2 regions of the Paenibacillus sp. GCM10027629 genome follow, and region 1 is predicted to be linked to the other one. Evidence: riboswitches for the same ligand, from Rfam matches in the RefSeq annotation. Region 1 holds a riboswitch; the other holds the start of a gene.

Evidence for each region. Region 1 has a riboswitch for S-adenosylmethionine ahead of ACFQZR_RS09725 (hypothetical protein). Riboswitches for the same ligand answer to the same signal wherever they lie in the genome.
Region 2: linked by a shared signal. The riboswitch ahead of metA (homoserine O-acetyltransferase MetA) and the one ahead of ACFQZR_RS09725 (hypothetical protein) in region 1 are both predicted to bind S-adenosylmethionine.

What each region holds. Positions count from the first base shown of each region.
Region 1 is NZ_JBHTGZ010000009.1:109,374-121,613, reverse strand. It holds gene ACFQZR_RS09775 (DUF6223 family protein) at 32-424, opposite strand; gene ACFQZR_RS09770 (cytochrome P450 family protein) at 571-1,800, opposite strand; gene ACFQZR_RS09765 (DUF6223 family protein) at 2,047-2,532, opposite strand; gene ACFQZR_RS09760 (DUF6223 family protein) at 2,522-2,914, opposite strand; gene ACFQZR_RS09755 (response regulator transcription factor) at 3,086-3,772, shown strand; gene ACFQZR_RS09750 (sensor histidine kinase) at 3,769-4,911, shown strand; gene ACFQZR_RS09745 (NUDIX domain-containing protein) at 4,986-5,153, shown strand; gene ACFQZR_RS09740 (hypothetical protein) at 5,658-5,957, shown strand; gene ACFQZR_RS09735 (hypothetical protein) at 6,096-6,512, shown strand; gene ACFQZR_RS09730 (hypothetical protein) at 6,700-7,365, opposite strand; gene ACFQZR_RS09725 (hypothetical protein) at 7,744-8,277, opposite strand; SAM riboswitch class I at 8,378-8,506, opposite strand; partial or broken gene ACFQZR_RS09720 (DUF4303 domain-containing protein) at 8,734-9,038, opposite strand; gene ACFQZR_RS09715 (macrolide family glycosyltransferase) at 9,308-10,501, shown strand; gene ACFQZR_RS09710 (ABC transporter permease) at 10,590-11,816, opposite strand; gene ACFQZR_RS09705 (ABC transporter ATP-binding protein) at 11,817-12,240, opposite strand, start outside.
Region 2 is NZ_JBHTGZ010000012.1:635,371-647,610, reverse strand. It holds gene ACFQZR_RS23565 (sensor histidine kinase) at 1-542, shown strand, start outside; gene ACFQZR_RS23560 (hypothetical protein) at 731-1,282, shown strand; gene ACFQZR_RS23555 (bifunctional adenosylcobinamide kinase/adenosylcobinamide-phosphate guanylyltransferase) at 1,341-1,904, shown strand; gene ACFQZR_RS23550 (cob(I)yrinic acid a,c-diamide adenosyltransferase) at 1,901-2,470, shown strand; gene ACFQZR_RS23545 (RluA family pseudouridine synthase) at 2,467-3,438, shown strand; gene ACFQZR_RS23540 (arsenate reductase family protein) at 3,477-3,836, shown strand; gene ACFQZR_RS23535 (5'-3' exonuclease) at 4,141-5,016, shown strand; gene ACFQZR_RS23530 (phosphodiester glycosidase family protein) at 5,025-6,158, shown strand; gene ACFQZR_RS23525 (DUF3055 domain-containing protein) at 6,223-6,519, opposite strand; gene ACFQZR_RS23520 (HRDC domain-containing protein) at 6,755-7,768, shown strand; gene corA (magnesium/cobalt transporter CorA) at 7,870-8,805, opposite strand; SAM riboswitch class I at 9,190-9,301, shown strand; gene metA (homoserine O-acetyltransferase MetA) at 9,411-10,328, shown strand; gene ACFQZR_RS23505 (aminotransferase class I/II-fold pyridoxal phosphate-dependent enzyme) at 10,353-11,525, shown strand; gene ACFQZR_RS23500 (aminotransferase class I/II-fold pyridoxal phosphate-dependent enzyme) at 11,528-12,240, shown strand, end outside.

The DNA of each region.
Region 1 (12,240 bases):
ATTCAGATCAAGATATTCAAACCCATTTAGGTCAGCCAGCACGGCGAGAGCGGATCAGAGTGATACCGGCAAGAACTATGCTAATGATCCCCGTCACGATGGCGATGACAGCCGCAGCTCTTCCGTCGCCAGTGCCGAAATCACCAGGGAACATGGTCATATGAATTAAAGCATAGATAATGACGATCAGCGCCACTACTACGGATATGATGGCCCCGTTTCGCCCACCATTGCCAATACGACGGATGGAGCGGGATAGAGACAGCCCAGCAAAGATTGCGTTCATCAGCCCCACAAACGCGTCTACCGTGGACCAGATTCGCCCGGTCGTGATTACATATCCGACTTTATTTTCAGCAAAGGCAATCGTTGGTACAAGTAGAAGTGCACAGAGTACTCCGAATGAAACTAGTTTCATTTTCATATGCTCATTCCTCCTCTTTTATTGTTTTTACAAACTGAATCTATATCAGCTTTCACTTGATCGACAGTATGACAGTAAAGGCGGCACCACCTCGCCCATTACCGGAACCAATATCGCCGGTAGTGTAAACAAAATGCGGCTCAACATTAAAACACAACTGGTAATTCAATTAATCCACGCATGATAAAAGTAGGACGCCATTTCAACGTTTCAGCATCTGTATTCAGACGAAGATTGGGCATTCTGCGCAGTAAAGTGAGAAGGGCAATCTGACCTTCCAGTCGTGCTAGTGGAGCACCCAGACAGTAGTGAATTCCCATACCGAAGGCAAGATGACGGTTATTCTTTCTAGTAATATCAAATAGATCCGGATTTTTAAACTGTGTCTCATCACGGTTAGCGGAAGCTAAAGCTACTACAATCATATCTCCTTTACGTATTAACTTCTCATGTAACAGAACATCTTCACCTGCGAATCGACTAGTCGCTAGCTCTACAGGTCCGTAGAAACGTAATATTTCTTCAATCGCAGATGAGATAAGTTCAGGATTACTTTTGAGCTTTTCAAATTGTTCTGGATGCTGCAACAAAGCTAATACACCATTTCCAATCAAATTAACCGTCGTTTCATATCCAGCAATAATGAGCAAGAAAATCATCGAATACAATTCATTTTCTGTAAGTTTTTCTCCCTCAGTCTCAGCTTGAATCAAAGCACTAACAAGGTCTTCAGTTGGATCTTTTCGCCGCTCTTCAATCAGATGACCAATGTATTTAATTAAAGACTGAATCTTTGGGAGAGCCTCCTGCATTTTCTCGGGGATGTCAGTAGTAATAGCCTCAATTATTACGTTAGACCATTCTCGGAACTGATCACGGTCTTTTGTAGGAATTCCCAACATTTCAAAAATCACAATGATAGGCAAAGGGAAAGCAAACTCATCAATTACATTCATTTTCCCTTTGTCTTGAATCTCATCTAGTAACGTGTCAGTGATCTCTTGAATTCGACCAAGCAATTCCTTGATCATTTTTGGCGTGAAAGCTTTTTCAACTAAGTTACGCAAGCGGGTATGATCTGGGGGATCAGAGAGCGCCATATGGTTAATGAGTAAATCCCTTTCCAGCATGGGAATCAATTTGTTCATTTGTTCTTGGCTCAACAGTGTATGTGGATTCTTAATAAACCGATTGTCTTTTAATGCTGCCTGTGCATCTTCGTATTGTGTAATGAGCCAAGCAATTTGACCGTTAGGAAGCATGAAACGATAAACGGGCTCATTTTCCCTGAGTCTTGTGTAAAAAGAATAGGCTTTACCTTTAAATTCAGAAGAAAACAAATCGAGTAGAGGTGCTTTATGATTCGAAATTGACATATTTCGATCTCCCTTTCATGTTTATTCTGTACACGCATTAACAAACACATCCTGCACTACATCTTCCGCGTCTTCTTGGGTCGCTGTTCGGTGGACGGTGCACCATAGTGAGACTTGGCGCTTAAGTGCCATAGCGAAACTCGTACACTTTGTGTGAAAAACTCGCTTCACTCAGAAACAAGTTTCGCCTCGCCGAACATCGCCTCGTCACTCTGTTCATTCGCCATATTTGGTAAATGTTTCGGTTCAGCTAGTGCGATATCGGGAGGCGAACCAAGCCATTCCAGAGAGGACGATCGTGATGATCGACAGTATGACGACAAAGGCGGCACCACCTCGCCCGTTACCGGAACCAATATCGCCGGTAGTGTAAACAAAATGCGGCCCAGCGATAAAAAAGGCAATCAATGCCAACGCGATGGCCACGAGGGTCGCAATTCGCCAATTACCTTTGCCAGAACGATCAGAGGCACGGGCCAAAGACAACCAAGCGATGCCCACACTGCCCAACCCCATCACCACGGTCACGAGGATCTTGATTCGTGCGGGAGTAAAACCGTAGACTTGTTCAGCTGAGTCAGCTGAGGCAATCGTCGGCACAAGGAAAAATGTACAAAGGATTACAAATGAAACGAGTTTTATTTTCATGCCTACCCTTCCTTTCACGATCAGTTTACAAACTAACTTCACGTTCTTAAGAGAAACAGAAAAAATATTCGAATTATTTGTCACGAAGAGAGCGGAACCAAGCCATTCCAGCGAGCACCAAGCCGATCAGTCCAATCACGGTCGCTATGATCGCTCCAGCACGTCCGTTGCCAGCACCAAAACCAGCAGGCGTAACGGCTAGATGAAACATGGAGAGAAGCAAACAAAACAGACCCAACACGATGGACAGAACAGGCCATTGACCTGTAGCAAAACGATTGGTTGGACGGGCAAGAGCAATCCCAGCAAGAAGTGCGCTGCTTAGCCCAATCAACACAGCCGCGAAAGTCAAGAGCCGCCCAGGGGTGATACTACCATAACCAACACCAGTCCCTTCAGCAAAGGCGATCGTTGGCACCAGTAGAAATGTACAAAGGATTATGAATGAAATGAGTTTTATTTTCACGATGATTTCCCTCCTTTCACCCCCAGTTTACACAACAAATGTCGAGAACTTATGCAGATCTTCCTCTTTTTGCGTGGATTTCTTCAAGGACCTACCAAATCACGGTATAATTTCGGTAAGCGATATAACTCTCGTCAATGGAAGCAGACTAAAGGGAAAGATGTGATGGGAATGGAACCGAAATTGTTGCTTGTGGAGGACGAACCGGGCATGCTGGAGGAGATGCAGACCTATTTGCAACGTGAAGGGTTCCGGGTATTGATTGCCTGTACCGGCAAGGAAGCGCTCATGATTGCCCGGTCTGAACGGCCTGATCTCGTCGTGCTTGATTGGATGCTCCCGGAGAAAAGCGGAATCGACGTATGCCGCGAAATAAGGCAAACCTCGCATTGCGGCATTATTATGGTCACGGCACGATCGGATGAATCGGATAAAATTGTCGGTCTGGAAATCGGCGCGGATGATTATTTGACGAAGCCGTTCAGCTTGCGCGAGCTCGCTTCGCGCATCCGAGCTTTACTTCGCCGCTTACGCGGACCTGAAGATAGGTCGATGTTCTTGGAAAGAGACAACTTGATCATTTCCGAGGCTAAATGTCAGGTATTCAAAGACGGTCAGGAAATCCAATTAACACCTACCGAATTCAAAATTTTGTTGATACTGGCTGGTCATCCTGGCATTGTCTTTAGCCGTTTGCAATTGTTAAAGGCTGCTTTGGAGGATGAGTACATGGGATACGAAAGAACGATGGATTCCCATATCCGGAATCTTCGCCGCAAGCTGGAAGATGATCTGGCCAATCCCCGTTATATTCAAACGGTATACGGTTTCGGTTACCGATTCGGTGAACGTTCATGAAGATGACGGTCCGCATGAAAATATTTGCCTATATGGTACTGCTCGTGCTCATTGTAAGCTTCACTTTCTCTCTGACAACGCAAGTCTACACAGCCGACTTGATCGATCAATTTCAAAGGGAACAAATCTATACCGACTATTTGAGCTCCGCGCCCAAAGAGCAATTCGAAATCTTTAAATCTTATTTCCTTGGCAACACGCGGCTGGACGCACTGCTTCAAGTTACGCATGGCATGCGGTTGCTCTTTTTTGGCGCGATTGGGTTGATCTTCAGTTTTTGGTTATCGGGGGTTCTGACCCACCCGCTCAAAAAGCTTATAGCCGCCATAGAGCGCGTGGCGCAGGGTGACCTGAAAGTCAAAGTACCTGTAGACACGAAAGATGAGTATGGAAAAGTCGCCCAAACGTTCAATGATATGACGTTTCGCCTGCGTGAAGCCGAAGAAGCCCGAAGACGGTTAGTGGCTGATGTCGCTCACGAGCTTCGCACGCCGCTGTCCGTTATGCAGCTTAAACTGGAAAATTATCAGCAGGCCGGTCATGATATCTCGCCGGAAATGCTGCTTCGGCTGCATGACGAAGTCATCCGGCTCAACCAGCTTGTGGACGACCTTCATGTCTTATCGCTCGCCGAAGCGGGCCGGTTGTCGCTCGATCGCAAACCGCTCGATCTGTCTGCACACCTGGAACGAATTGTGGATGACGTGAGATACGAAGTGGAAGAAAACGGATTGGATATTCGCCTCTGTACGAATTCAAGACCGGTTACCATGATGGTCGATGCGAGACGGATCACGCAGGTTTTCATTAATTTGCTGACCAATGCGATTCGTTATACGCCTCGTGGAGGGAAGATTACAGTTAAAATCGAAGACCGGGTCGTTGACCGGAAAGCTATCTTTGCGTGTGTCTCGGTGATCGATACCGGCATCGGAATACCGGCGGAGGAGTTGCCCCACCTATTCGATCGATTTTACCGGGTAGAAGAAGCGCGCTCGCGGCATACAGGCGGTACGGGGCTCGGATTATCCATCGTCCATCATTTTGTAAGAGCCCATGGCGGTTTCATCCGCGTTGCGAGTCAGCCTGATGAAGGTACTATATTTACCGTATATCTACCTAAAGGCAATGAGATTTAAAGAAATTTGACAACTCCGGCGCAGAAACATGCAGGACTTCCTCATTACGATTGCCCCTGGGTTCCGGTGTGCATATGCTGCCAATCCACAACAACAAAATTCTATTACAAAGATCAATAGAAAATGAAAGATGGTTTTTACCTGGGGGAAGAGCAGAGCATTTTGAAGATGCGAGCAAAACAATTGAAAGGGAGATCTGCGAAGAGTACGCTGTTCCTATTATTGACAAAAGACTTGTATGAGTTGTCGAGAACTTTTCTACGTATCCAACGATTTACCTCCATGAAATAGCACTGTTTTAACTTGTCACTCTTCCCCCAAATAGCCCTCTTTACCTTCATGAGTCTGAATTTATAAGTAACGAGGAGGAATTTATTAACCTGTGGGTCAGCTTAGAACAACTTGATAATTACAGAATAATTCCTCAGTTTGTTGTTCCAGAGTTAAAAGAGTTAGATTTTACTTAAGGCATAAAACATTGAACAGAGAAGAGAGATTAAACTAACGGGACACTATAGCTTCATAAATAACTAAGACGCGGCTGCCGGCATGGATCGGCAGCCGCGTTGCGCTAACGGGCAGGATAGTTTAATAATTTCGCGAACGAGGAACAAACGGTCTTTTTTTATAAGAAACAATTATTATGATATGCTCGTCTAAATAATGAATATAAGTTAAATTTTGGGAGGTGTAATTGGGCAACATTACCAACCGGTAATGATTACATTAACTAAAGGAATGATCACATGAATAAAAAAAAGAAACTAATAGCGGTATGTTTTAGCGTCATCGTTGTAAGCGGGGTATTAGCAACTACTATATTTGCTAATAATGCAATGTTTACTCCTCAGAAAAAAATGAGTTCGCAAGAAATTGCTAACGTACTAAACTCCGTAGAAAGTATTAATACCAAATATGGTGTATTCGAAAGAACTGCTGCTTCTAATAAACAATTTAATTCCTCTGAAATTGTTTACAATGAAGACGATATAACTGATAGCACCAGACAGGTAATAACGGACTACGGGACATTTATAAAAAAATAATAAAAAAGGCTATCTTCATCATCATCACATTAAGAGGATAGCCTTTTTTTATATTTACACAACCAGAGGGCAGTTATACGCAACTGTATTAATAGCGTCAACATAAATGGGATTATTTCTTGCCAGGGGAGGACTACTATGAGGAAGTTACTCACTGCCTGTCTAGTCTTTGTTGTTATCTTTGTATTTTCAGGTTGCACAGGTGAATCAGCCAGAACATTAGATAAAGAGTTTGTAAAGGAAAAAGCAGAAATTGGTCTTTCGAAGTCAGAAGTAGAAAAAAGATTTGGAAAAGACTATATCTCAGGTGATGCAGATGGTGGCCTACTATGGCTTTATGATACCACCAATGAGGACACAAACTATGAACGAAGATTAGATGTGGTAGCCCACGAAGATATAATCGATGGCAATGTTGTAAACCAGTTATTTATTAACTTCCAGAAGGAAAAAGCTTTTATGTATTCTTTCTTCTACAAGGGAGATGACGGAAAAGTGTGGGAATTTGTATTATACCCTGATAGAACCACGCTTGAAATACCTGTAAGTCAATAGCGATGTCATACCTGAATTTGGTTAAGCTAACGGGACACGATAGCTTAATAAAATAACTAAAACGCGGCTGCCGGCATGGATCGGCAGCCGCGTTGCGCTAACTGGCAGGAATGCTCCATAAGAAGTAATGTGATAATTAGAAAAAGCCTGGCGAATTGCCAAGCTTTAGAATCGTTATTAATTAATGTTATCTACCAAATCCGAAATGTTCTTCGACTTCCCGAATTAAATCCAATGGGTTAGTGTTGAGATTATCTCTAGTGTTATATCTGAAACCACTTTCCCGAATAGCTTTATCACGCTCTTCTTGCTTATACAACATTGTATGAAAGGTATTTTCAATAGCTGCATTTGGGTTTTTCAGTCCGTTTATGCACTCTAACATTTCTCGTTTTTCTTCACGATTAAAATAATCATGACGTATGACTTCTTCAGATGCAAGCAAGAAAAATACCCGACTGTAGTCTGTTATTTCTTTTAATATGTCCGCGGTGAAAAAGCCATCTACAATTATTTTTTTGCCACCAACATTGCCAGATAGCCTCAATAAGTCGACAGTCGCCATGCTAGTTTGTTCCTTAAATGAACTTGCTAACCAATCAGCAAACGCCTCTACAGGTCTCATAAAGTATTCTTCCCAGGAAGTAATATTCGAACGTTGGCTCATTGCAGGCTGGTAATTAGGATGCGCTATTGCTTGATATTCTGCAAACCGATCATCCCAACTATAAAGAATTAAATCATATTTATTTGCAAGGAACTTAGATACGGTCGTTTTTCCACCGCAGGCACTACCTGTAATAAAATAAATATTTTCAAAATGGTGCTTAATAATGTTATTAGCGATTACCATATATTCATCCCCTATTAATTAAGTTATCTAGCTTGTTAATCGGGGTTTGTTATTAAACATACGTTATCCCTCCTTGATGGAAAGCATATCAATATAGGACATTATTGAACATACGTAATCCCTCCTATAGATCCATTTAATATTATTCTATGTACTGGCATCTAATTCCTTCCAGTTGTTTTTCTTCGTGAAAGATCGATTATTATGAAGGGATGACTGTGAGATTGTTAAACTAACGGAGAACGTTAGCTTGATTGAACAAACCATCTTTGTAATTCAGCCCCAAAGCAGACACTCGGAATCTTCGGGCCGTCGGTCTGCTTTGGGGAAGCCGTGTTGCAGCTCTTTGTTCCGCTTACGGGTAGGATTGTTAATCTCTTAAAAAGAGATGTACGCTTGCGTATGGTTAAATATGTATGCCCGATCCCAGAAGTAGAAGTATCTTTGATCCTTGTTGTTTATTAATGCTAATTCATTTTTTTCAATTATATCCATTATTGCGGACTCAATTAATTCAAATCTCACAGGTCCCCATGCCTCTTGCTTTAATTGAGCATATTTCATGCTTTCCGTCAAGGTCAGACCTTTAATTCGCTGGAAAAGAGCAGCCCACATAGTCAAATCGGACCTCAGGCTGTTACAAGGGATCTCAAATTCCCTTAAGCCAACTGCTCCTGTATTTGTGGAGATAGCAATTAGCCCGCAGATATCATCTGTTCCATGTCCAAGTTGCAGCTTTTCTGTATGTTTACTGTCAAATCGAAAACATTCTATTCGGGTAATCTTACACTGCTGCGAACTTTCAAAAGAAAGACCAATCGCTGATTTTTTCAAATTTAGCAAACCAATACGAAGGGGATGAATATCTTGGTGATACTCGACAGTTTCATTGTTAGGAATCGTGATCGGCATCCTTATCACACCTTTACACATGTTTAGTTAGCTCATGAAAACAAAAATGACCTTCTCTAGAATCAGAGAAAGGTCATAAGAATTCAAAGTCATATCCTCGCTCTTATCTCCCAGATTCGCTTAGTACAGCTTTTCTGCAAGAATTAGCACCGTGCATTCCTTTGGTAACAAAGGTTTGTCGGTTGCCGGGTTTCATCGGGCTAGTCCCTCCACCTACTCTTGATAAGAAAATTCAACATATTCAATTATTTTTATAATACTATAAAGCATTCTGATGTCAAGGTACCTCGACGTAAAAGAGGTCAGAGAGGAACCAAGTTTGAACCCCATCTTCGATTTTTGTACAATGATATTTTTTTATAAATTCCCAAAATCCTTTTTGGTAAGTTACAACCTATTTCCGAAGATCGATTTCCATCGCCTTATCCTACCCGCCGAGAACGGAACCTTCCGGGTTTATACGCGCCATAATAGCGAGCTTTCTAGAGCATTCGTAGCATCCGAAACAGTAAAGACCAGTACCCCAGATTCGTTCAAATCGAAGAAAAAGCCTTCTTCGTTCAGCGAATCAAGCGCTGCCACGCAACACTCGTATACTTTCTCTTTAAAATGTCTGACGCTTTCCACCGATTTCATACCCTTCACTTCGTTAAACAATAGATTAGATATTCCGCAAAATATTCAGCACCTTCAAATTCATGATCCCATTCCCCTGGACTCCAGCGATAATAAATTGCATCATCAGGATCGCCAGCAATCATGTTGTTCAAGTTATCGGTTGAGTTTACCGCCGTGAAAATCCAAATCCATTTCTCTCCTTTGTCCCTCGTATTTCCGTGGGCTCTCCTATTTCTTTCTAGTTGAATCCAACCAACGTTATAGCGAAAAAATACGGTGATTAAAGTTTTGAGATTTTCAAGTATTGTTCTATGATAAACTTGATGCGATTATTTGATTCGAGCGATGGTATGGAATAGTGTCCCTTACTCTTACACAATTTAGAGAACAGTATACCTAAGGAGCGGTAGAAATGGCGCGTGTGTTATTTATTAATGGCGGATCAGAGGGTCATATCAATCCAACGATTGGAGTGGTACAAGAGCTTATTTCCCGTGGAGAAGAGGTCGTGTACTTTTGTATAGAAGCTTTTCGGGAGCGTATTGAGAAGACAGGAGCAACAGTTCGAACATTTGACGATCAAAAATTTATTAAAGCCTTTATCTCAGGTGGAAGAGATTATTTACTCGAAAGAGTTAACGGTCTTTTACTTACGTCAGATATCGTCATACCAAGCGTTCTTGAACAGATCAAAGGAGAGCATTTTGATTACATCATCCATGATTCCATGTTTGGTTGTGGACGATTACTTGCTCAAATTCTTAAGCTTCCTGCAATCAACTCTTGTACTTCTTTTGCGCAGTCAGAAGCTTCATTCGATAAAATGTTAGAACAATTTTCTACCGAAGTCCCTGCGGAAATCGTTAAACCAATCAATTATAAATTTCAAAGCCTGACGGCAATGGTGAAGGAAAAATATGATGTGGAGATCCATTCTCCGTACGAAGTGTTTTGTAATCCTGCACCACTTACAATCGTATATACAACAAGAGAATTTCAACCTGATGGAGAAGCATTCGACCAAACTTATAAATTTGTAGGTCCATCCATCTCTTCACGATTAACGCAAGAAAACTTTGACTTTACTGCAATCCAGGGGAGTAACCCTATTTACATTTCACTGGGTACAGTCTTTAACCAAGCAATGGATTTCTATAAGCTTTGTTTTGAGGCATTTGGGAACACGGAACATACGATTGTTATGTCTGTTGGAAGTAAAGCCCAAATATCTGATTTAGGGGAAATTCCTAAAAACTTCATCGTAAAAAATTATGTTCCTCAAACGGATGTACTGCAATACACGAAAGTATTTATTACACATGGTGGAATGAACAGTACTCATGAAGGTCTCTATTACGGGGTTCCGCTAATTGTCATCCCACAAAGCGCGGATCAGCCGATCATTGCGGGGCAAGTCGCCAATATCGGAGCAGGCATTCAATTACAAATGCAAAGCTTGACTGCAAATCAACTACGTGAAGCCGTAGATCATATGTTAAGCCTCTCATCTTTCAAGAATGCTGCAGCAAATATTGGTGAATCCTTTCGAGAATCAGGGGGGTATCATCAAGCTGCTGATGAGATATTCGAATTTTATAATCAATGAACAACTGCTCCATCTATCTCATGAAAAAATCGCTTTTCCTGCCCTTACAATCGGGAAAGAAAAGCGATTTTCTCAAAAGATGTACCTCTTACAAATCCTCATCATCCTCATGCTCCATCCACTTCTTCTGGGACCAAGCCCACTGGAAGAAGTATACGAACGCGATGCCACCAACTAGGGCAGCGAAGACCATAGACCATGCCCCACTCGTTAGCAGCAATGGCAGCCATAAGATGAACGCGAGGGCAAGATGCGTCCGCCGTGCGACCTTCACAACCGCCTTTTTACGGAAATGATAAGGGATTGGATAGATCGACGCCCAGAACGAGTACCGATGGAACCGCCTGATTGCGGTCAGCTGTGTCCCTATGATCAACAACATGAAGGCATAGAGCGGAAGTGCCCAATTCGAACTACGCACCCAATATAAGATCAACATGCCGAGCACAGTCAGACGAATGACCATGCCGAGCACATCACTACGCAGCAATGTTTTCAAATATAAATAATCGTATGCAGAATCCTGCTGAAAACGAATCCGCCTGCCAAGTACGTTCAGCCATGTACGCTTATACACCTTCTGCGGCATGGACGGCACATCGACGAACCAGTTCAAGAAGATCATGAACCGTCCGCGCTGATCTCGCTCTGTTGCAATAAGCAATTCCCACGGTACGGCATGTTTACGCGGTACTCGGAGAGCAACCACATATGTAATAATAACAATCAAGCTGAAGATCACAGCTTTCCACGTCGGCTGCCATAGCCATACGGCGAGCAGCACTATCGATATCAGCCAACGTGTCAGACGATAACTCCACCGTACTCCAGGCCGGCTCATGCAGCGCTCCTGCCAACTGCCATAGCTGTTCATGATATTGAGCGCCAACAACACGCCCCATAAGAGCAAGAACGGCTTCGGATCTTGATCCGCTCGAACATAGAGCAGCCATAGAATGCCGTATACTATACTTAAAAGGATAAGCTTTGGCTTGACGCTATACCCTATACTTTTTCGAAAATATTCCTTCATCCTCGGTTCTACCCGAAGCAAATAGACTAGGTCCGCAGGCTGAAGGAACGTCCGAAAGCTGCTCCACAGGACAAACGGCAGCAGTACGATAAGGCTCACCGTTCGAATTGGGAAATCCGCCGGGATCCTCCCTAGAAATCCGACATACCCTGCAGCACCGCCGATGAAGATGAATCCAAGGAACAATAGAAATCCGCTCTGCCCCACATAGCGGAAGTACGGAAAGACTTCCTGCCAGAAGGCGCTTTTTCGCCGTCGCCATAATGATTGAAGATCCATCATCTACGCCCCGCCTTTAACGAGCTGATAGAAAATATTCTCCAGCGATGTATCGCCAAGATAGCGGTGCTGCTGTCTTAGTTCCTCCAACGTCCCTTGTGCAATCACACGCCCATGATGAAGCACGATGAATCGATCACAATAGTTCTCGATCGTCGATAGAATATGGGAGCTTAGTAGAATCGAAGCGCCGCGTGATTTCAGTTCCACCATGAAATCCAGCAAGTTCCTGATCCCAAGCGGATCAAGTCCTAGAAAAGGCTCATCGATCATATAGAGCGGCGGATGAACGAGAAATGCGCTCATGATCATGACCTTCTGCTTCATCCCTTTGGACAGATGCATGGAGAAGGTATTGTACTTGTCGTTCATCTGGAACAATGTCAGCAAATGCTCTACGCGTTCCTCATAGTCCTTCTTCTCGACG
Region 2 (12,240 bases), on a different contig from region 1:
ATGATCTCAATCTAACCTATCGCCTGAACAATCATGCCGTTCCGATGCAGAAGGTCGAGATCGAAATGAATGAATTTATCGGCAAAATGGTACTGCAGATGCAACAGCATCCGCAACACGAACAGCGACAGATTCAGTTTGTACCTGCCGCCCAGCCGATTTATTACCCGGTTGATGTGAAATATTTCCGCCGTATCCTTGAGAATTTGCTGGCCAATGCACAATTACATAACCCACCGGATACACATATTCAGGTGATGATGGCTATCGAAGAGGATGGTGCGTTTCGAATCGAAATTCAAGATAAGGGGTTAGGAATGGATGAGGCGACGGTTGATCGATTATTTGAACGTTATTACCGAGGCACTCCGACCGAGAATCTCCATCAAGGGACTGGTCTTGGCATGGCGATCGCGAGACAGCTTGTTCACGAGCATGATGGTCATATTGAGGTAGAGAGTCAGGTTGGTGTGGGGACGACGATCTCATTATTATTCCGTCAGTCTACCTGCTTCCAGGAAATGAAAGTGCAGTTAAGCTGATGAAGAAGAGAAGACCTTCCAGAGTCTTCTTTTTAAACATATAGAAATTATTATTTCGGGGCCCCCCCGCAAAGTACCTGAATCAGCTTCGAAGCGGATTTCCCCACTTTGTGGGGTTATTTTGTGTCTTCCAAGTTTATGATATAGTGGTTGGTATAGATGCACACAGCAGAAGGGACGCAATGTACATGAAAAGAATCGGAATCATTCTTATGATATTAGTTACGATGGGCCTCTTAGCGGGCTGCGGTGATGAGGCAGATCTTACGATCTTATTGATGCCAGGGCAACAGCAAGTTATACCGCAGGAAGTAACAGATCAAGTGAAGGCTCAGCTGCAGCAGCAGCTCGGAAGTGAAAAGAAGGTCGAAGTAAATGCAAGCGCGATGTACAGTATACAGAAGTTGATTGCCGAACTTGCGGTAGGCGCGAATGATATGATGGTAGTTCCTGAGGAAGATATGAAGAACTTTGCGAAGAATTCAGGAACGACACCGCTCGAAGATACATTTGACAAGGAGAAGTACAAACGCGGATTTGTTGAAGGGACTGTTCTTGTACCGGATGCATCAGGGAAAGACCAAGAGAAGAAGGAAGAACATCTCTACGCAATTCCAATTCATGATATGAAGATGTTCAAGTCCATTGGGTTCGCATTAGAGAATCTGTTCGTGATTATTCCGTCGAACGCGCCGCATCCTGAACTTGCAAAGCAAGTGTTGAAGTCGATGGTAGAGTAGCGGGTAGTGAGATTTTCGATCAAATAAATGAAGGAAGGGAGGAACTCACTTGTTGGTGATGATAACAGGTGGCGCAGGCAGTGGGAAGACAAGCTTTGCGCTGCAGTTGGCTTCGACATTGGGTAAGACGGGCATGTGGCTTGTCTCGCGATGGCCGGATAAAGATAAGGAACAAGTGGCTCCCTCCTCCTTTGTATGGAAAATTATTGAGACCGATCCGTTACTTCCTGAAATTATTGATACGATTAATGTGCAGTCGAATCCATACACGGCGCGGAATCGTGTGCTCGTGGTGGATAGTATCGCGGTATGGCTCTACAGTGAAGTAAAGGCTGCTGCCAAGCTCAATCTCGATGAGAAGGACATGAAAGCGCATGTCGAGATGCGCGTCGAACAGCTGGTGCAGTCTATTCTTGCCTATCAAGGTGCAATTCTCGTCATTACCAATGAGATGAACGGCGGATGGGATGAGACCGTAGCGTATCGACGTTTATTTCATGAATGGCTGCCGGCGATTAATGAACGATTAGCTGCAAGAAGCAAGCAATTGTATTTGTTAACATCAGGGATTGCTGTGGAACTATTAAGTAAACAGGTGAAATTCGGGAGGGATTTAGGATGAAAATCTATACTCGCTCGGGGGATCAAGGAACGACGTCGGTCATCGGCGGACGTGTGCCGAAAGATCATATTCAAGTAGAGACGTATGGAACAATTGATGAGTTGAATTGCTTCGTTGGTCAAGCGATGAGTCAACTTGGCGGGGAGCGATTCTCAGATATCCGATCCGTATTGCTGCAAATTCAACATGAGCTATTCGATTGCGGCTCGGATCTCGCCTTCGCGAATCCAGATGGGAAGAGCTTCAAAGTTCAAGCTGAGATGACAGCGCAATTAGAACAATGGATTGATCATTATGAACAAGAAAATCCGAAGCTGACACGGTTCATTCTTCCGGGTGGAAGCAGTGGATCTGCATCGCTTCACGTGTGCCGAACGGTATGCCGTCGTGCGGAAAGACTTGTTGTGAAGCTGGGGAGTGTCGCGGACATTCATACCGAGGTTCGCCATTATTTGAATCGATTATCGGATTTATTCTTCGTGCTCGCTCGAACGGCGAATGTACGGAGCGGTGTTCCCGATGTTGAATATATTCGCAGTGCAGAGGTGTTCCGTTCCGAGCCATGACAACCGAGACACAATATTACGAACCGATCACTTATATCGTTCCTCCATCGGAGGAGGGGATGCTGTTAAAGACGATTCTATCGAATCGATTAATGGTATCTCGCAAATTAATGTCGAGATTGAAGCTAACGGAGCATGGGATTACGGTGAATGGTGAGCGACGTTATATCAGTGTTCGTGTGCAGGCAGGGGATTGTGTTCAGATTCGGATGGAGCAAGAGCAGTCGGATGATATTTTGCCGCAGCCGATTGATTTCACCATTATTTACGAGGATGAACATCTCTTAGTCGTGCATAAAGAACCAGGGATCATCGTTCACCCTACGCATGGTCATTATATGAATACACTTGCCAATGGAGTTGTCCATTACTGGCAGCAGCAGGGCTGGAATTATCGATTCCGGCCTGTTCATCGCTTGGATCAAGAGACCTCGGGTGTGCTCGCGATCGCGAAGAATCCGTATATCCATCAGCATATTTCTGAGCAAATGATTGCAGGGCAAGTGGATAAGCAGTATTTGGCTTTTGTGCATGGGATACCGGATCCGCAGTATGGGACGATTGAAGGTCCGATTGATCGTGACCCGGAATCACCGCATGTTCGCATTGTGACGCCAACAGGCTATGCATCGACTACACATTATACAACGCTGGAATCTTATAAGTCGCCTGCGGGTGCTAAGATTCAACTAAAGCTGGAGACAGGCCGCACCCATCAAATTCGCGTGCATATGCAATCCATCGGCTGTCCATTAATCGGTGATAAAATGTACAAGTTTCTAGTTCTCGTTGACGAAGATACAGATGTTAAGGCAAAGGCGTTAGACGCGCGAATGGATCGGCATGCGCTGCATGCTTGGAAGCTTGGTCTTACGCATCCGATCACGAAGCAATGGATGGAATTTACCGCAGAATTGCCGAATGACCTTCAGCAGCTGCAAGACGCGATGCAGAACGAATTAACTTAGTTAGCATTATAAGTGCTTGTTTAAAAGGAGAAATATAGATGTCCAAGTTAAAAGTCTATCATTATACGAAATGCGGCACATGCCGCAGCGCCATTAAATCGCTTCAAGCGAAAGGGCATGAGCTGGAGCTGCAGGATATCTTCGAGGTTGCGCCGACGGAAGCGGAGCTAAAGGCATTAATCGAAAATAGCGGCCTTGAATTGAAGAAATTCTGGAATACTTCGGGTGAAGTCTATCGGGAAATGCAGCTGAAGGACAAGCTGCCTAAGATGAGCGCGGAGGAACAAGTCAAGCTGATGGCATCAAACGGCCGATTGATCAAACGCCCGATTGTTACGGATGGGAAACAAGTTACGGTTGGATTCAAAGAAGAGCAGTACGAGACCAGCTGGGGCTGATCCCTGGGGTCTGATATTATAATGCGTGTTCAAAAAGTCGGCATTTCAGCACCGAGAAGGTTGCGAGAACCCGAAGAAGGAGGAACGGAGTTTAGGAGATACCTAAATGAGTACCGGACTTCGAGGGTGAATGCAAGATTCGATGTTGAATATGCTTCACGGACTACTTCGTGATCAAATGATGACTTTTGAACAACCTCTATAATGGCAAAAAGAGGCCGGGCAGTCACGAGCGTACTATGCTAGAATAATAGGATGTTACTTACAGGATTGTTACTAGATTAGAGTTAGGAGAGATCCAAAGGTGGAACACAATAAACAGAAGTTACTCCTCGTCGACGGGATGGCTTTGTTATTCCGCGCTTATTATGCGACAGCATATGGCGGTTATATTCGCAAGACAAGTTCAGGCATTCCGACGAATGCGATCTATGGATTCATTCGTTATTTCTGGGATGCCGTATCGAAATTCGATCCAACGCATATCGCTTGCTGTTGGGATATGGGGAGCAAGACGTTTCGTACCGAGCAATTCTCGGATTACAAAGCTAATCGCGGCGAAGCACCAGAAGATCTTATCCCGCAATTCAGCTTAATTCGTGAAGTGATGGAGAGCTTCGGCATTCCGAATATCGGTGAAGTTGGATACGAGGCCGATGACTGTATCGGTACGATTGCCAAGCAATATGGATCTGACATGGATATCTATATCCTGACCGGCGATCACGATATGCTGCAATTGGTTGACGAGCGTGTCCATGTCATCATTATGAAAAAAGGACACGGGAATTATATGGTCTACAATCCGTCCACACTCATGGAAGAACGTCAACTCACACCGGCGCAAGTGATCGATGTGAAAGGCTTGATGGGGGACACCAGTGATAACTATCCGGGTGTTCGCGGGATTGGAGAGAAAACAGCTTACAAGCTCGTTCAACAATACGAATCCGTAGAAGGAATCTTAGAGAACCTTCATGAACTGACCAAAGCCGTGCGTACCAAAATTGAAGCGGACATCGACATGCTGCACTTATCTCGCGATTTAGCACGTATTCGTTGCGATGTGCCGCTCGTCTGTTCGATAGACAACTGCGAATTCACCTTAGATCGTACACAAATTGAACGCAAATTTGCAGAGTTAGAAATGCAGAGTTTAAATTCATTGATCGGGGTGTAACAGTCAGCATGTCAACTAAGTTTATTCGGACCATCGTCCTCACACTTGTCCTCAGTCTTACCGGAGCTGTCATGGCTACGGCAGCAGGGCAAGGAGGTACTGCGGGCAGTACGACATCTTCCTCGAAAGGAACGCAGAAGCTTGCTTACCAACCAAAAGTCGAGATGAAGAAGGTTGCCGTAGGCGGACGTACTTATACGGTACAGACCGTGACGATGCCGAAAAATATCGGTGTACAAGTAGGTCTGGCAGGCGGCAAGGTTGGTCAGACAGCTAATATGAAAGACATTGTTAAACGGTATCATGCGGATTATGGTATCAATGGCACATACTTTGAAGCCTATGGCGGCATCCCAGAGCCTTATGGCATGATCATACAGAATGGTCAGCTTGCGCATATTGGTAACACCGGGACAACGATCGGATTTACGAAAAATGGCCAAGTTCGGATGGATCATTTACGGGTATCTGTTACGGGGAGTGTCTACGATCCGGACAGCGGCAAGAGCGGCAGTTATTATGTCTATTTTGCAAATCGAACGCCCGTTAAAGGGAAATCGAGCAGCATTCTCTACACGCCGGCACGGGGTAAAACCATTGGATTTAACTATGGTGAGATGGTTGTCGTAGATAAAGGCGTAGTCACCAAAGTGACGCAAAATCAAGATGTCGCGATCCCAGCGAATGGTTATGTGCTTGTCTTTAACGGTAGCGAGACAGGGCAAGCAAAACGATTTAAAGTGGGTGCAATGGCATCATATGAAGTTCACTATAAGGACCTGAAAGGCAATGAGATCCCTTGGGGAGATGTCATCACCGCAGTTGGGGCGGGCCCAAGACTTGTGAAAGATGGTAAGCTCGCGGTGAATCCGACGGCCGAAGGGTTTACATCTGCCAAAATTTTGACCAGCGGCGGTGCGCGAAGCGGGATTGCTGTCATGAAGGATGGCTCCATTATGATTGCAACGGTCAATGGAGCGACAATTCAAGCGTGGGCACAAGTGATGCAGAAGCTTGGAGCGCAGCAGGCAATGAATTTGGACGGGGGCGCATCATCCGGCCTCTATGCCAATGGGAGAGTCCTTACGTCAGCAGGTAGACCGCTGAGCAACATGCTGCTGTTCGGCATGAATTTGCAGTGAAACAGAAAGAAGGCTACCTTGCTCGATGAGTAAGGTAGCCTTTTTCTATATCGATGGATTGTAATTAATCTGTGAAGACAGTCGGGCCTACAACCATGTGGAGGAATTCGCGCAGGTCGCTTGCTTCCTCTTCCGACAGTTTGAAGGTGAATTCCAAGTAGCCTTCTTCCTCTAAGTCTTCTTCACCGATAATTGCCGTAATACCGCTCTGTAGATCAGTAACTAATTTCTTCCCGTAGAAGCGGTTGGTTGTCATGATGGCGAGGTCGAACCGTTTATAGCTTGCGCCAATGAATGTCACAAATCGCGTCGTCGTTGCTTCCGTTGAATCCGATAGAAAATCTAACTCGTGCTGAGACATGGATGTCACTCCTTCAATGATTATGAGGTCATTATAGCGGAATTTGGGAAGAACAGGAACTATAATTTCTGTACCTATAGTTATTTGAAAACTTTTGTCTCCCTATACTTGCCCAGAATTTGGAATTATGCTATGATGATCTCAATTGCATGAACGGACGAATGAGGAAGCACCTCTCTTATCTTATATAAGAGGGGTGCTTTTTTGCGTGCGTTCATGAACTTTTTGGAGGTGGATGATGAATATCGTTTTTCTGAACACGTTTGAAAGGAAGCAAGAATCAGATGGGACTATTACATCGCAATTATCGATTGGTGAGGCACATGGGGTGTGGCAGCTTGTATGGAGTGAACCCTACCATGGAAAGATGGAACAATCGGTATGGTACTCGGGTACGTCCTGGGAGGAGCTTCTAACCACATTTCGACATGGTATTGCGGTGAAGTTAGGGGAAGGGTACGCTCCGATTATTGATGGAATGATGAGTGATGCGGAGCACTCGGGACGATTGGTTCGGTCGCAGCTGCTCGCTTGCTATAGCGATTTATATCCGAATGAATCGTTATATGCCATGTTAAGTCAATGGCGTAGATCTCGCGCCACTGCTGACAAGAAGGCTCCTTATTTCATTGCGACGAACCGTATGCTGCGCCTACTCAGCGTCTATGTACCGCAGACGATGGAGGAGTTACTTCAACTGCCTGGCTTCGGAGAGAACAAGGTGAACCTCTATGGCGAGGAGATCGTAAGCTTGCTTCAAGATACTGAACGAACGACAGTGTTTCCGCTGGATTGGGTCAAAGAACAGGTGACTCGGGAAGAATATGCCCAATGGCTGTATAAGCAAAAAGAACAAAAATATAAGCAGGAAATGGATCGGCTTGCAGAACAGAAACGTTTGCTGGAAGGAATTCAGCAGGGTTGTTCCATCACAGATCTGGAGCAGTATTGCAGCATGTCGCGTCGGAATATTCTGATTGCGCTCGAAAGTCTTGATCGGGAAGGGTATGATATCGAGCGTCTGATCGAAGAAGAGCTCCAGCAGGTGCCTCTAGAGGAGCAGGCCGCCATATGGTCGGCTATTGAGCGCGATGGGTATCGATATTTGAAGCCGATCTTGCTCGAGGTCTATGGGGATACGGGGCTGCAAGGAGAGCAAGCGGCCATGTATTACGAGCGTATTCGGTTGGTTCGTATTCGTTATCGGCGTCAGCGGGAGATAGACAATCAACAACGTCAGGCAGGATAAATGAAAAACAGGACTTGATCTACACTGCTAAGCGCAGCAGTTCAGATCAAGTCCTGCATTAATTATGTTAGAAAAATCGACTTATCAGCACCAAGAAGTTGTTATAGCCAGTTTTTTTTCTTGAATAGGAAATACATCCCGAATCCGAGGCAGAGCATCGCCCCTAAAACAATGTAATATCCGTAATCCCAATTAAGCTCAGGAATGTGGGTGAAGTTCATCCCGTAGATCCCTGTGATGATCGTCATCGGCATGAAGATGGTCGTCAGCGCCGTGAAGACTCTCATGATCTCATTCGCTCGGTTCGCGACGCTGGACTGATAAGCTTCTCGTAAGTTGGCCATCAGGTCGCGGAACGTGTCGAAGGTCTCGGATATTTTGACGGCATTCTCATAGATGTCGCTGAAGTATTTCTGCAGCTGATCGTCGATAAGACGCAGATCTTTCTTATTTAAGGTCGCGATCACGTCTTTCTGCGGTCCAAGAACCTTCTTGAGCCACAGGATTTCGCTTCGCAGACCGATAATTTCGTTCAAATGGGTCTTCTTCGTATGAAGCACGATATCTTCTTCGAGATGTTCAATGCGGTCTTCGATGCGATCTCCGACAGAGAAATAGCTGTCGACGACAAGGTCGACCAAATGATATAAGAAGTTATCAGGTCGATTGACTTCCTGTTCCCACAGAATAGGTTTCACTGTGCGGAGCTCATTGATCTTCTGCTTCGTTACCGTAATAATATAATGTTTGCCCAGGAACATGCTTAGGGCGCGTAGGAAAATCTCCTCATCATCAAATCGAATGCTGTTAATAACGATAAAATAATGTCCTTCATAAATTTCGATCTTCGGACGTTGTTCCTCTTCACTGAGGCAGTCCTCCACGGCCAAATCATGCAACGTGAATAACGGCTGCAGGACGATCAGATCTTCAACATCTGCATCAATCCAGTAGAAGCCGTTCTCTGGCGGGATGATCGTTTGGTTAATATCTTCGATGACGGTGAACACACCTTCTTGTACCAACCGGATTTTCATCTGATTTCACTCCTCTTCCCGAATGAAACCAGAAGGCAGGCCAAAAGATGCGTTGTTACACAGATTTCAGGCACAACCGACAGATTTCATTCCTATTTAGTTGTATATGTGACATTGTCCTCTGCGGTATAGGGTCGCCTTCCATCCTTACTCACCTCTACTTTATGTTTCATCTCTTGGAACACTCGTCTTAGTATAACGCGCTTATATCTTACAAGCAATGAAAAAAACGGTGAACCAAGTTAATGTAGAATATGGCGCGGACCGAAGAATGGTGCGTTCCTCAGCATGGGATGGATGAAGCTGATGGAAGTGTATTGACGTCTGTTTCAAATTGGATTAAAGTAGGGTTATGTAAAAAAAACCAAATAAGGTTTTGCTAAATTCTTATCAAGAGTAGGTGGAGGGACTAGCCCGATGATACCCGGCAACCGACTGAAAAGCACGGTGCTAATTCTTGCGGAAACGAATGGATTTCGTTGCTGAGAGATAAGAGAAGCGCCGGATATATTAACGTAGGCCTTCTCTGTGGAGGCCTTTTTTTGTACCCTCCGAGCAATACCCCATCAAATGGTTTAAGAATCCCACAAAGGAGTGAATGACGCATGCCGATTAAAATTCCAGATGCATTGCCAGCGAAAGAAATATTAACTAATGAGAATATTTTTGTGATGGATGAGAGTGTTGCATACCATCAAGACATTCGTCCGCTTCAGATTGTGATCTTAAATTTGATGCCAACGAAGGAAACGACAGAGACACAGCTGCTGCGCCTCATCGGGAATACCCCGCTGCAGGTCGAGGTGGTTCTTCTTCATCCCAAATCCCATACGTCGAAAAATACATCGGCAGAGCATCTCGAGACGTTCTACCATACCTTTGAAGATATTCGCCATCGCCGGTTTGACGGCATGATCGTAACGGGAGCGCCTGTCGAACAAATGGAGTTCGAAGAAGTGAACTATTGGGAAGAGCTTGAACAAATCTTCGAATGGAGTAAGACGAACGTAACATCAACCATGCATATCTGTTGGGCCTCCCAAGCAGGTCTGTATTATCACTTTGGCGTACCCAAATATTCTTTGGAAGAGAAGTGTTTTGGCGTATACCCGCATGTGATTACAACGCCGAATATCAGCTTATTGCGTGGATTCGACGAGCAGTTCTACGTACCACAATCCCGTCATACCGAGGTAAGACGTGAAGATATCGAGCTTAATGAGAACCTAGAGATTTTATCGGAATCCGAAGAATCAGGAATCTATATCGTTGCGACCAAAGACGGCAAGCAAATTTTCGTGACAGGCCATTCCGAGTATGACCCGCTTACATTAAAATGGGAGTATGACCGTGATGTTGCCAAAGGACTTGATGTCGAAATTCCGAAGAACTACTATCCGAAGGATGATCCATCACGGGTGCCTTTATCGCTATGGCGTGCGCATGCCAACTTATTATTCTCTAATTGGCTGAATTACTATGTATATCAAGAGACACCATTTGACCTTGGCGCAGGCATTTAATAGGACAGAGGAGGATATCTAGACATGTCAGAAGATTTGAAAATTGAAAGTCGTCTCGCACAGATTGGTTCTGTGCAGGAACCTGTTACGGGAGCGATTAATTATCCTATATATCAAGCAACTGCGTTTCGTCATCCGAAGCTAGGACAGAGCACGGGATTCGATTATATTCGGACGAAGAATCCGACGCGCAGCGTCTTGGAAGAAGCGGTAGCTAAACTCGAGAGCGGCGATGCAGCGTTTGCCTGTAGCTCTGGAATGGCGGCGCTTCAGACCGTATTTGCCATGTTCGGTCAAGGCGATCATCTGATCGTCTCGCTGGATCTATACGGGGGTACTTACCGGTTAATCGAGAAAATTATGTCGCGCTTTGGCGTGACAGCTTCTTATGTGGATACAAATGATTTCGATGCCCTGGAAGAAGTGGCACAGCCGAATACGAAGGCGGTTATTATCGAGACACCAACGAATCCACTGATGATGATCACAGATATTGAAGCTGTAGCGGCATGGGCGAAGCGAAAAAATTTGTTATCGATTGTCGATAACACCTTGTTAACACCATTCTTGCAACGTCCGATTGAGCTAGGTGCAGATATTGTGGTGCACAGTGCGACGAAATATTTGGGCGGACATAATGATGTGCTCGCCGGACTGATCATTACGAAAGGCAAGGAGCTATCAGAGTATACAGGATTCCTGCACAATTCGATTGGTGCTGTACTGAGTCCAAGTGACAGCTATCAGTTAATGCGCGGCATGAAAACATTAGCGCTGCGGATGGAGCGTCATGAATATAATGCGACACGGGTTGCTACGTATTTGCAGGAGCATCCGCTTGTTGATCAAGTCTATTTCCCAGGTCTGCCGGGACATCCGGGCTATGAAATTCAGAAGAAGCAAGCCTCAGGCAATACGGGCATTTTCTCCTTCAAAATGAAGGAAGCAAAATATATTGAGCCGATATTACGTCATATTCAATTGATTGCTTTTGCCGAGAGCCTTGGCGGAGTAGAGTCGTTGATGACGTATCCAGCCGTGCAGACCCATGCGGATATTCCGATTGAAATTCGTGAGAAGGTCGGTGTAGACGATCGTCTCCTGCGCTTCTCCGTGGGGATTGAGCATGCCGATGATATTATTGCGGATTTAGGCCGTGCAATTGAGCTTGCAAGACAAGAGATCGAGGGGGCATAGTCGTGGCACATGCAGAAGGATCAGAACGGAATCGTAAATTTGCAACGAAGTTGATTCATTTCGGAAGTGAAATCGACGAGACGACGGGTGCTTCCAGTGTCCCGATTTATCAAGCATCAACTTTCCACCATCATGATATCTTCAATCCGCCGACGTATGACTATTCCCGTTCGGGGAATCCGACACGCCAAGCGCTAGAAGACTATATCGCCTTGCTTGAGGGCGGAACGAATGGGTATGCTTTCCCGTCCGGGATGTCAGCGATCTCTACCGCTTTCATGTTGTTATCCGCAGGAGATCATGTGATCGTGACGGAAGATGTGTACGGGGGGACCTATCGTTTCCTAACGACCATCCTAAGTCGGATGAACATTGAGACGACGTTCGTCGATATGACGGATCTCGATCAAGTGAAGAGCGCTCTGAAGCCGAATACAAAAGCTGTATTTATGGAGACACCGTCAAATCCGACGCTCAAAATTACCGATATTGCCGCTGTCACTTCATGGGCGAAGGAACACGGCCTCCTAACGATGCTGGATAATACGTTTATGACACCGTATCATCAACGTCCTATTGAGCTTGGTGTGGACCTTGTACTGCATAGTGCGACGAAGTTCTTAGGCGGTCACAGTGATGTGCTTGCTGGACTAGCTGTCACAGCTACAGAAGAGCTTGCCCGCCAAGTTAAATATTTGCAGAATGGGATGGGAGC